3 regions of the Modicisalibacter sp. 'Wilcox' genome follow, and region 3 is predicted to be linked to each of the others. Evidence: predicted binding sites of a transcription regulator. Region 3 holds the regulator's gene; each other region holds the start of a gene.
The links. Region 3 encodes PhoB, which activates phosphate uptake and scavenging genes when phosphate is short. Its sites were predicted from a motif close to TGTCATANNNNTGTCANA; they were not measured.
Positions count from the first base shown of each region.

Region 1 (4,185 bases), on a different contig from region 3:
GGCGGGTTTCTTCGGCACCATGTTCTGGGCGGCGCACCGCGCCACGGCGCTGTCGATGGCGACGCTCTTCGTCAGCGTGCCGCTGCTGGCCTTCGGCCTGGGCCTGATGTTTCGCGTCGAAAGCCTGGCCTGGCGGCTGCCGGGGGTGCTGCTGCTGGGGGCGATCGGCGCGCTGGGGCTGGCCTGGGCGGAATCCGGCGGGCGGCTCGACGGCATGCGCTTCGGCATCGGCGAAGCGGCGTTCTTCGTGGGCTGCGTGGCGTCCGCGCTGTACCCGGTACTCAGCAAGTGGGGGCTGGCGCGGGGCTGGCTGTCGCCGCGCGCGGGGCTGCGCACCTTCTGGAGCCTGCTGGTCGGTGGTGGCCTGATCGGACTGCTGGGCCTGATCGGCGAATCGCCGAGTGATCTTGCGGGCATGACCGTCGGTGACGCCGCGCTGCTGGTCTATCTGGGGCTATTCTCCAGCGGGCTGACCTTCTGGCTGCAGCAGCGCGCCACGGCGGTGCTGACGCCGGCCGCCGTGACGGCCTACGGCTATCTTGTGCCGTTCGTGTCGATGCTGGTGCTGTTCGTGCGCGAGCCGCAGCACATCGGCTGGGAGTGGCTGCCCGGCAGCGCCCTGGTGCTCGCGGCGATCGCTTTGCTGCTGCGCCGTGATGCGGTCAACCGTCGGCTGCAGGCGGCAGCGTGAAGCAACTGAGCAGGGTCTGCTGAAGCACGCTGAAGTTGTCGTCGCTGACCATCAGGTAGCGCCGGTCGCCAAGCGCGACGAGGCCCTCGAAGTTGTCGACCCGCCAGCCCTCGCCGCTCGACAGCCGGGCGAGGTCGGTGACCGCCACCTTGCCGTCGTCGCCGAGGTGGGCCCGCCGCAGGCTGATGACCAGCGGCGCCGGCGGAGCGAAGGCTCGCTCCAGGGCCAGCAGGTCATCGCCCTCGGTGGCCAGGTCGGTGAGCGCGCTGCCCGCCTCGTCGGCCAGCGGGTAGCGCCATTCGCGGCCGCCGGCGAGCGAAAACAGCCGGGTGACGCCGGCGTCGCTGCCGGCCGGCGGGCTCTCCAGGCCGACGATTACCCCGTGGTCTTGCGTCACGGTCAGCGCCTCGGGACCGGTGTTGTCGCCGGCGCCGCGCAACCCGGTGGGGCGCAGCGGCGGGTCGAGCGCGCGACCGTCGGCGGAGAAGCGCTGCAGGCGGGTATCGCCCTCGAAGCCGATCAGCAACCGTGTATTGCCCGGGGCGCCGTCGTCGGCGCGTTCGAGAATCAGCGATTCGGCATCGGCGGCTTCGGTCGGCAGGGGGTGGCCTGCAGTATCGCGAAGCACGTGGCTGGCGAGCGGGACCAGGCCGGTGAGCGTGCCATCGGTAAACTCTAGCCGCGCGCGGTGCACGCGACCGCGGTCCGAGAGCAGGTAGAGCTGCGCTGCGTCGGCATCCCAGCTCAGCGCGGACAGCCCGCCCAGCGGCGTATCGCCGAGCCAGGCTTCCGGTAGCGCTAGAGTACCGCACCACGCCACGTGCACGGGCCGCTCGTGCGTCTGCGTCGTGGCGAGTGAGGTGGGGCGAACCCCCGCGGCGCAGCCGACCGTCAGCAGCAGGCAGGCGGTGATGAGGAGCGGGCGGCGATGATAAGCAGGCATGGCGGCTCCGGCGAGGACGTTCGTTCAGCGTAGGAAACGGCGATGGCGGTTGCATGACAGACGCCCTGACGGTGCGTTGATATACTGCGCCACATCGCCATTTCGACAGTTGCGCAAGGAGTAGTTCGCATGTCCCGCACCCCCGTTCGTATCGCCGTCATGGGCCCCGCCGGTCGCATGGGGCGCACGCTGGTTTCGGCCGTGCATCAGGATGAGGCTGCCGAACTGACCGCCGGCATCGTGGCGGCGGGCAGTTCGCTGGCCGGTGCCGATCTCGGCGAGTTGGCAGGCGTCGGCCGGTCGGGCGTGAGCGCCAGCGACGACCTGATCGCCGTCGTCGATGACTTCGACGTGCTGATCGACTTCACCAACCCGTCGACGACCCTGGCCAACCTGGCGTTCTGCGCCGAGCACGGCAAGCGCATCGTCATCGGCACCACCGGCCTCGACGACGCCCAGCTGGCCGAGCTCGATGGCTATCGTGACCGGGTGCCGATGGTCTTCGCCCCCAACATGAGCGTCGGGGTCAACCTGACGCTGAACCTGCTGGCCACCGCCGCCCGGGCACTGGGCGACGAAGGCTACGACATCGAGGTGATCGAGGCACACCATCGCCACAAGGTCGATGCGCCCTCCGGCACCGCGCTGAAGATGGGCGAGGTGGTCGCCGATGCCTTGGGACGCAATCTCAAGGAGCATGGCGTGTTCGCCCGCGAAGGGCAGTGCGGACCGCGCAGCGACACGGAGATCGGCTTCGCCACGGTGCGCGCCGGCGACATCGTCGGCGAGCACACCGTGATGTTCGCCACCGAGGGCGAGCGCATCGAGATCACCCACAAGGCCTCGAGCCGCATGACCTTCGCCAGGGGGGCGGTACGGGCTGCGCGCTGGGTCGCCGGGCGCGACGCGGGCCGCTACGACATGCAGGACGTGCTGGGGCTGGCCGGGTCGGTCTGACCCGCTGGATCGTATCGCCGCCGGGGGTAGCCCGGGCGGCAAAAATCGCGTAAAATCCAGTCAATTTGGCCGGGTGAAGGCGATCAGCAAGGCCACATATGCCGAATCGATGACAACAAGCGGGATGAAACCGTCTTTACCGGGTTTCGTCCCGCTTTTTTACGACCTGCGTGTCGAGATCGGCCGGCTGCGCGTCCTGTCCCCACCCGCCTGATTGATCCCTCGAACGGCAGCCCGCGTGGCGGTACGGCTGGGCAGGCACCACGATTCACGACAAGCAATGGAGGACGTTGCGTTGAACAGACCCGCGATACTGGCCTTGGAAGATGGCAGCGTGTTTCAGGGTAGCGCCATCGGCGCCGATGGACAGACCAGCGGCGAGGTGGTGTTCAACACGGCCATGACCGGCTATCAGGAAATCCTCACCGACCCCTCCTACACCCGACAGATCGTCACCCTGACCTATCCGCACATCGGCAATACCGGGACCAATGCGGAAGACGTGGAATCCGGCCGGATCGCCGCGGCGGGCCTGGTGATCCGCGATCTGCCGCTGCTGGCCAGCAGCTTCCGCAATCAGCAGACGCTCGACGACTACCTGCGTTCCCAGAACATTCTCGGCATCGCCGATATCGACACGCGCCGCCTGACCCGCCTCCTGCGCGACAAGGGCTCGCTGAACGGGGCGATTCTCGCCGGCGCCGAGGCCGAGGGGGACGCCGCCGCCGAACGCGCCCTGGCCGTGGCGCGGGACTTTCCGGGCCTCAAGGGCATGGACCTGGCCAGGGTGGTGTCCTGCCAGTCGCCCTACGCGTGGAGCGAGGGCGAGTGGGCGCTGGGGGCCGGCTATGCCGATGCCGCGGCGGGCGAGCGCCCCTTCCACGTGGTCGCCTACGACTACGGCGTGAAGCGCAACATCCTGCGCATGCTGGCCTCCCGCGGCTGCCGCCTGACGGTGGTGCCCGCCCAGACGCCGGCCAGCGAGGTGCTGGCGCTCGACCCGGACGGCATCTTCCTGTCCAACGGCCCCGGCGACCCGGAGCCTTGCGACTACGCGATCACGGCGCTCCGCGAGCTGCTGGAAAGCGGCGTGCCGCTGTTCGGCATCTGCCTGGGCCACCAGCTGCTGGCGCTGGCCTCCGGGGCGAAGACCGTGAAGATGAATCACGGCCACCACGGCGCCAACCATCCGGTGCAGGACCTCGACACCCGACACGTGATGATCACCAGTCAGAACCACGGCTTCGCGGTCGACGAGACCACGCTGCCGGCGACCCTGCGGGCCACGCACCGCTCGCTGTTCGACGGTACCCTGCAGGGCATCGAACGCACCGACCGGCCGGCCTTCAGCTTCCAGGGCCACCCCGAGGCGAGCCCGGGGCCGCGGGATGTCGCGCCGCTGTTCGACCGCTTCGTCGGCATGATGCGCCAGCGCCGCTGAGCCCCAGCCGTCTGCGTCGCCGTTCGTCACTTCTTTTTCGCGGGAATCGTCATGCCTAAACGTACCGACATCCAGAGCATCCTGATCATCGGCGCCGGCCCCATCGTCATCGGCCAGGCGTGTGAATTCGACTACTCCGGCGCCCAGGCCTGC
Region 1 is NZ_WNXF01000019.1:8,027-12,211, forward strand. Features, by position in the region: gene G7A98_RS14995 (DMT family transporter) at 1-691, shown strand, start outside; gene G7A98_RS15000 (esterase-like activity of phytase family protein) at 663-1,634, opposite strand; gene dapB (4-hydroxy-tetrahydrodipicolinate reductase) at 1,764-2,591, shown strand; gene carA (glutamine-hydrolyzing carbamoyl-phosphate synthase small subunit) at 2,887-4,032, shown strand; gene carB (carbamoyl-phosphate synthase large subunit) at 4,084-4,185, shown strand, end outside.
Region 1: G7A98_RS15000 (esterase-like activity of phytase family protein) is a predicted target of PhoB. The motif match lies at 1,676-1,693, and genes of this name have one in related genera.

Region 2 (4,185 bases), on a different contig from region 3:
GGACCTGCGCGAGTCCGGCGCCATCGAGCAGGACGCCGACCTGATCGCCTTCGTCTATCGTGATGAGGTCTACAATCCGGATAATCCCGACAACAAGGGGCTGGCCGAGCTGGTCATCGGCAAGCAGCGCAACGGGCCGATCGGCACCGTGCATCTGGCCTTCATCGGCAAGTACACGCGCTTCGAGGACCTCGCCCCCGACAGCTACGGCCAGCACTTCGGCGAATGACCCGGGGTTGAGGCCGGACGGTGCGGCCGTATAATGCCGCCCCTCGGGCGTCAACCGGCCCCGGGCCGACCATCGACGGCACAGATGACAGAGGAGAGATCCATGGCGGGCGGATATCGTCGCGGCTATCGCAAGCGTACCCCCAAGCTGGAGGCACGCGGCACGCTCGAGAGCATCGAGCGCGAGGGCCCCTTTCAGGAATGGCTGGGCATGCCCGACCTGTACCGCTACACGCTGGTGGTCGACGGCGAGACCTACAGCTACCAGACCGAGGACGCCGAGCTGCCGGTCGGCGAGGGCGATTACGTGGTGTTCCGCTACAAGCAGACCAAGGCCGGCAACTGGGTCGACCGCAACTCGCTGGGCATCGCCATCGACCCCTCGACCTACCGGCCCGACGCCTGAGGATCGCCGCCACCGGCAGCGGTGGCGGCCGTGAAAGGGCGCCCGTGTCACGCAAGTGTCATCGTCATGTCGCTCAATGGCGGCATGAATCCCGACATCTCCTGTATCTCGCCGATTTCCGGGCTGGATGCCTTCATCGACACGGCGGCCGTCACCGTCCACTTCCAGCCGATCGTGGCGGTGCATTCCGGCCATGTCTTCGCCTATGAGGCCCTGTCCCGCGGGCCGGCCGGCACGGCGCTCGAACCGCCGCTGGCGCTCTTCAGGGCCGCCCGGGAGCGGCACCTGCTGGCGCCGTTGGAGGCGGTGTGTCGCGAGCGGGCCATGACCCGCTGGGTCGACGAGGGGCTCGACGAGCGGCTGTTCATCAACGTCTCGCCGGAAGTGCTGCTGGATCCGCAGCACCGCAGCGGCGAGACGCGCCGCCTGCTCGAGACCCTGGGGCTGCCGCCCCATCGCGTGGTGATCGAGCTGACCGAGCAGTCGCCGGGCATCGATCCGACGCTGATGGCCGAGGCGGTGCGCCACTACCAGTCGATGGGCTTCGCCATCGCCCTGGACGATCTCGGCGAGGGCTATGCCGGGCTGCGCCTGTGGTCGGAGATCGCCCCGGATTTCGTCAAGCTCGACCGGCATTTCGTCAGCGGGCTCGACGGCGATCCGGTCAAGCGGCGCTTCGTGCGGGCGATCATCGACATCGCCCACAGCATGGGCTCGCAGGTGATCGCCGAGGGCGTCGAACGCGAGGCGGAACTGGCCTGCCTGGTGGAACTGGGGGCCGACTACTGCCAGGGCTGGCTCCTCGCCCATCCGGCGCCGGACCCGGCCCGGCGGCGGCCGGCGCTGGAGGAGCGGCTCGCGACCCTGACGCGGCGCCACCGTCTGCCGCTGGAGGCGGTGATCATCGAACGGCTCTGTACCCGGGTGACGCCGCTGGCGGCCGATGCTAGCGTGGCCGAGGCCAGCGAGCGCTTTGCCGCCGAACCCGACTCGCGCTGCCTGGCGGTAGTCGACGAGCAGGCCGTCCCCATCGGCGTGCTCGATCGCCAGCGGATCCTGGCGCTGCTCGGCAAGCGTTTCGGCTTCGACCTCCACGGGCGTCAGCGGGTCACCCGGGTGATGCGCCACGCTCCCTTGTGCGTGGAGGGCAGCGCCTCGCTCGACCAGGTCTCGCGCAAGGTCACCGGGCGCGAGCGCGACCTGCGCGACGAGGACTTCGTGATCACCGAGGCGGGGCGCTATCGCGGCATGGGGCGGGTGGTCGACCTGCTGCAGGTCATCACCGAGCAGCGTGTCGAGATCGCCCGCCAGGCCAACCCCCTGACCCAACTGCCCGGCAATGCGCCGATCCGCGCCGCCCTGGACCGCTTCGCCGGGCGCGCCCGGCCCTTCATCGCCGCCTATCTGGATCTGGACCACTTCAAGCCGTTCAACGACCGCTTCGGCTATGCCCTCGGCGACCGCCTGCTGCTGACGCTGGCCGAGCTGCTCGGCGAGTCGCTGCGCGATGGCGACTTCCTGGGGCATCTAGGCGGCGACGACTTCGTGCTGCTGCTCGACGACCCTCGCGATCGCCACGCCCGCCTGGCCGACATCCAGCGACGCTTCCGACGCGCCTGCGAGGCGCTGATGCCCGAAGCCATCGTCCGGGCCGACGGCTTCGACGGGGTGGACCGCTTCGGCCAGCGTCGCGTCTTCGGCCTGCCGCGGCTGTCCATCGCCGCGCTGATGCTCTCCGGTACGCGCCGGCCGGCGAGTTTCGGGGACTGCTGGCGCAGCCTCAAGGCGCAGGCCAAGCGCGACGCCACGGGGCGCGTGGTGGCCCGTTACCCGGCGTGAACTTCAGATGCGTTGCGTGGTCTGCAAAGATTGACCGCTGACATGGACCTGTCACACCCGATGGCTAGCCTGACTGGATAAGCAGGCCCGCCAATGGATCGACAAGCACAAGGAGGGAGCCTCATGGAGCTTCACGCACTCAAGCACTACGTGCACGAGCACGACAATTTCGAAGTTCGCGTCATCAGCCACGCCGGCAGCCGTTTCTACCAGGTCGAGCTCGAGGACCTCGAGGGCCAGCGTCACCTGCTGACCCGGCAGGGCAAGCCGATGCTGTTCCGCGCGCTGGACGACGTCTACCTGGAGCTCAAGCGGGCCGGCATCCACCGCGCCTATCTGGTCCAGTTCGTCGCCCACGACGAGATGATCGGCCACGAGGCCCACTATCACGAGCCGCTGGCCTCGCGCATGCCGCTGGTCTTCTGAGGGTCAGTACCGGGTCGGCAGCAGCCGGCCCAGGGTGAAGCGGTGCCGCGCCACCCACAGGTAGCCCCGATCGAGAATCCCCTTCAGCCCCGGCCGGTGTGACAGCCATACCAGCCGGCGATAGCCCAGCAGGGCGAGCATCGCCCGAACCGCCTCCATTCCCGCGAACCACTCGCCTCGCCCGTCGCGGGCGAACATGCGCCCCAGCAGCTCCTCCCAGTCGCGCCCCCAGGCCGCCGGCGAGAACTCCGCTGCACGGATGTTCACGCAGCGGATGCGCTCGCGATGGCGTTGCCGGTGGATCCAGGCGACCTGACGTCGGCAGATCGGGCAGTCGCCGTCGTAGAGCATCGTCAGCGGCGCTCGGGCGGTGGCGGGTGAGGTCATGCGTCCTCCGAGACGTTGCCGGGCAGGCGTGCTGCCCCGGTGTCCAGTTGTTCAATCGTTGTACAAATGGCCGAGATAGTCACGCTTCATTCCCCCGGCGAGCCGGGGGCTTGGTAGACTGCCCGGACTGTCACCTGCTTGCGTTCAAGGAGAGTCGTTCATGTCTCAGCCCCGCTTCGGCGTCCTGCTGGCCAACCTCGGTACCCCCGATGCGCCGACCCCGGCGGCGGTGCGCCGCTATCTGGCGGAGTTCCTGTGGGACGAACGGGTGGTGGATGTCTCGCGGCCGCTGTGGTGGCTGATCCTGCACGGCGTGATCCTGCGCGTGCGCCCGGGGCGGGTGGCCCGCAACTATGCCGCGGTCTGGCAGGACGAGGGCTCGCCGCTGCTGGCGATCGGCCGCCGCCAGCAGCGCGCCCTGGCCGAGCGTCTCGCCGAGCGCTTCGGCGAGACGATTCCCGTGGAGCTGGCGATGACCTACGGCAACCCGAGCATGGAGCGGGCCGGCCAGGCCCTGCGCGATGCCGGGGTGTCGCGCATCCTGGTGCTGCCGCTGTTCCCGCAGTTTTCGCGCTCGACCACCGCGGCGGTCTTCGACCGTCTGGCGCGGGCGCTCAAGCCCTGCCCGCACCTGCCCGAGCTGCGGTTCGTCAACGACTATCACGCTCATCCGGCCTACATCGAGGCGCTGGCGGCCAGCGTGCGCGAGCACTGGGCGAGCCAGGGCGGCCAGCGGGGGCGGCTGCTGATGTCCTATCACGGCATTCCCAAGCGCTATGCCGAGTCGGGCGACCCCTACCCCCAGCAGTGCGCGGCCACCAGCCGGGCGCTGGCCGAGGCGCTGGGGCTGGAGGACGACGCCTGGCTGATGAGCTACCAGTCGCGCTTCGGTCGCGAGG
Region 2 is NZ_WNXF01000003.1:222,292-226,476, forward strand. Features, by position in the region: gene dnaB (replicative DNA helicase) at 1-229, shown strand, start outside; gene G7A98_RS04435 (hypothetical protein) at 332-634, shown strand; gene G7A98_RS04440 (EAL domain-containing protein) at 701-2,473, shown strand; gene G7A98_RS04445 (DUF6482 family protein) at 2,597-2,899, shown strand; gene G7A98_RS04450 (DUF393 domain-containing protein) at 2,903-3,286, opposite strand; gene hemH (ferrochelatase) at 3,447-4,185, shown strand, end outside.
Region 2: G7A98_RS04445 (DUF6482 family protein) is a predicted target of PhoB. The motif match lies at 2,512-2,529, and genes of this name have one in related genera.

Region 3 (4,185 bases):
GCTGGGCGCGGCGATGCCGCAGCCCTTCGCCGTGCGCCTGCTCGCCCAGCGCCTGGCCCGCCCGCGCCGCGACGAGGCCCGTGCCCTCGGCGTGCCCGCCTCGCACTATGTCTGGTGTCGCGAGGTGGCGCTGTGCAGCGGCGACACGCCCTGGGTGCTCGCCCGCTCGGTGGCGCCGCTGACCAGCCTGACCGGCCAGCGGCTGGGCCAGCTCGGCGAGCGCTCGCTGGGCCACTGGCTGTTCCGCCAGCCGGATCTCGAGCGCGGACCGATCGCGATCACCCGTGGCGCGCCGCCCTTTCCGACGGCCGAGGCGCCCTGGGGACGGCGCTCGCGCTTTCGCCACGGCCGCTTCGAGGTGCTGGTCCAGGAGTTCTTCCTGACCGCCATGGCGGATGAACTGGGGCTGGCGACTCGCTAGACTGTGGCCCGATCGTTCTCGGAGGCTGTCATGCAACCCACCCCGCGTCCCGTCGGTCTGGCTCGCCTGCATCCCGCGCGCCTGCCCGCCTTCCTGCACCTGACCCGGCTCGACCGGCCGATCGGCACCTGGCTGTTGATGTGGCCGACCCTGTGGGCCCTGTGGATCGCCGCCGACGGCCTGCCCGAGCGCGCGACGCTGCTGATCTTCGTCGCCGGCGTCTACCTGATGCGCGCCGCCGGCTGCGTGATCAACGACTACGCCGACCGCCACTTCGACGGCCACGTCAAGCGCACCCGCGATCGTCCGCTGGCCACCGGGCGGATCGGTGCGGGCGAGGCCCGGGTGCTGTTCGCGGGGCTGGTCGCCGCGTCCTTCGTGCTGGTCTGCTTCACCAACGCCTTCACGGTGATGCTGTCGTTCGGCGGGGTGGCACTGGCCTTCGTCTATCCGTTCATGAAGCGCTATACCCACTGGCCGCAGGTGGTGCTCGGCGCGGCCTTCTCGTGGGCGATTCCCATGGCCTTCGGCGCCGTCCAGCAGCAGCTGCCGGCGGATGCCTGGCTGCTGTTCCTCGCCAACGTGCTGTGGACGGTGGCCTACGACACCGAATACGCCATGGTCGACCGCGACGACGACCTGAAGATCGGCATCAAGTCCACCGCCGTGCTGTTCGGCCGCCACGACAAGCTGATCATCGGTCTGCTGCAGCTGGCTACCCTGACCCTGCTGGCGGTGGTGGGCGTGCGCCAGGCGCTGAGCGGCTACTTCTGGGTCGGCCTGACGGCGATGGGGCTGATCTTCGTCTACCAGCAGTGGCTGATCCGCGACCGCTCCCGGGAACGCTGCTTCCGGGCGTTTCTCAACAACCACTGGGCGGGGCTGGTGCTGCACGCCGGCCTCGTGATGGCGCTGTGGCCCGAGGGCTGATGCGGGGCTGGCGGCCGTCCGGCACCTGTCACAAGCTTGTCATGTCCGCGCGTTGTAATCGTCATCGTCCTGTCACCGACGGATGCCTGCCGCGGGCGGTGTCCGTCACCCCACGAGGCCAGGGAAATGACATCCAAGACCGTTCTGATCGTCGATGACGAGCCCTCCATCCGCGAGATGATCGCCGTGGCGCTGGAGATGGCCGATTACCGGGTCCTGGAGGCCGACAATGCCCAGGACGCCCACGCCCTGATCGTCGACAGCCAGCCCGACCTGCTGCTGCTCGACTGGATGATGCCCGGCACCAGCGGCATCGAGCTGGCGCGGCGCCTGAAGCGCGAGGAGACCACCGCCGAGTTGCCGATCATCATGCTCACCGCCAAGAGCGAGGAGGACAACAAGATCCTCGGGCTCGAGGCCGGCGCCGACGACTACATCACCAAGCCGTTCTCGCCGCGCGAGCTGGTCGCCCGGCTCAAGGCGGTGCTGCGCCGCACCACGCCGCGGGGCGTCGAGGAGGTGGTGGAGGTCGACGGCCTGATGCTCGACCCGGCCAGCCACCGGGTATCGTCCCACGGCCAGGCGCTGGAGGTCGGCCCCACCGAGTACCGGCTGCTGCAGTTCTTCATGACCCACCCGGAGCGCGCCTATACCCGCGGCCAGTTGCTCGATCAGGTGTGGGGTGGCAACGTCTACGTCGAGGAACGCACGGTCGACGTGCATATCCGCCGCCTGCGCAAGGCACTGGGCGAGGCGCATCAGCACCTGATCCAGACCGTGCGCGGTACCGGCTATCGCTTCTCGGCGCGGGGATGAGATCACCGGCATGTACTACTGGAACAACGAGCTCTGGCGGCTGGCCTACCTGGTCGTCGGGCTGGGCCTGCTGGGCTGGGTATTCGGCAGTCTCGGCTGGGGCGTGGCCGCCGGTCTCGCCCTGTTCGTGCTCATCCACCTGCGCCACCTGCGCGAGCTCTACCAGTGGCTGAACAGTGATCCGAGCCAGGAGCCGCCGGCGGGCAGCGGCGTGTGGGGCGACCTGTTCGATCGCCTCTACCGTTACCAGAAGGTCCAGCGGCTGACCCAGCAGCGTCTGCGCGACGTGATCCACCGCATCCAGGAATCCGCCGAGGCGATGCGCGACAGCGTGGTGATGCTCGACAACCAGGGCAACATGGACTGGTGGAACAGCGCCGCCGAACGCATGCTCGGCCTGCAGGCCCGTCACGACCGCGGCCAGCCCGTCACCAACCTGCTGCGCGACCCGCGCTTCATCGACTACTTCAACGCCCGCGACTACCGCGAGCCGGTGGTGCTGCCCTCGCCGCTGCGCGACGACCTGATGCTGCAGTTCCAGATCACCCTCTACGGCGACAACGAGCGCCTGGTGATGGTGCGCGACATCACCCGCCTGCACCGTCTCGAGCAGATGCGCCGCGACTTCGTCGCCAACGTCTCCCACGAGCTGCGCACGCCGCTGACCGTGCTCACCGGCTATCTCGAGACCTACACCGAGCATGCCGACCAGCTGCCGCCGCGCTGGCAGCGCGGCCTCGGCCAGATGCAGGACCAGACCCGGCGCATGCAGAACCTGGTCGAGGACCTGCTGCTGCTGTCGCGGCTGGAAACCGATCACCAGACCGAGCGCAGCGTGCCGGTGGCCGTGGCGCCGCTGCTGGGCAGCGTGCGCGACGACGCCGCCGCCCTGGCGGGCGGCGGACGCCGGGTGCGCATCGAGACCGCCGAGTCGCGCGACCTGCTGGGGGTCGAGGCGGAGCTGCGCAGCGCGGTCTCCAACCTGGCCTTCAACGCCGTGCGCTACACCCCCGAGGACAGCACCATCACCCTGCGCTGGCGCCCCTGGCAGGACGGCGCCGCCCTCGAGGTCGAGGATGACGGCGACGGCATCGACCCGGTGCACCTCCCGCGCCTGACCGAGCGCTTCTACCGGGTCGACAAGGGGCGCAGCGCGGCCACCGGCGGCACCGGTCTGGGGCTGGCGATCGTCAAGCACGTGCTGCTGCGCCACGATGCGCGCCTGGAGATCGAGTCACGCCCCGGCGAGGGCGCGCTGTTCCGTTGCGTGTTTCCCGCCGCCCGCCTGATCCGCCGCCCCCTCGGCGAGACCGGCTCCGACACCGAGGTCACGTACCGCACCGCCGACAGCGGGCAATAGCGGGTGACGGCGGGTCGTCGCGCACGCCGCACGGCTCCGGCCGGGCAACCCGCCACCCGGGATGCTGCCCTTTACCCCATCAGGGACGCTTCGCCCGCTCGGCCGCTACCGGCAGGTCCCGGTAGTGCTGCTGCCACATCAGCACCGCCCCGGCGACCGCACCGGGCAGCAGCAGCAGGTTGAGCACCGGTACCCAGCTGGCCGCCATCACCCAGCCGCCGAAGGTCAGCGTCGGCCACCAGCGCGAGCGCAGACGGCGGCGCATCTCGACGAAACTGACCAGGTTGTTGTCCATCGGGTAGTCGAGGTAGGTGACCGCCATCATCCAGGCCGAGAAGGCCGCCCATAGAAACGGCATCACCAGGTTCAGCCCGGGCACGAAGCCGAGCAGGAAGAGCAGCGCCATGCGCGGCAGGATATAGCCCAGCTTGACCAGCTCGCGGCCCAGGGCGTCGACGGCGGCGCGGGCGAAGCCGCGATCGTCCAGCGGCGGCCGGCCGGTGACCTGGCGCTCGACCTTCTCGGCGAGAAAGCCGTAGAAGGGCGCGGCGATCAGGTTGGCGACCAGCGTGAAGGTAAAGAACACCACCACCGCGAGGCTCGCCACCAGCAGCGGCCAGATCAGCCACTCGAGCCAGTTCAGCCAGCCCGGCACCTG
Region 3 is NZ_WNXF01000002.1:241,062-245,246, forward strand. Features, by position in the region: gene G7A98_RS03040 (chorismate lyase) at 1-421, shown strand, start outside; gene ubiA (4-hydroxybenzoate octaprenyltransferase) at 452-1,351, shown strand; gene phoB (phosphate regulon transcriptional regulator PhoB) at 1,478-2,167, shown strand; gene phoR (phosphate regulon sensor histidine kinase PhoR) at 2,178-3,527, shown strand; gene cysZ (sulfate transporter CysZ) at 3,607-4,185, opposite strand, start outside.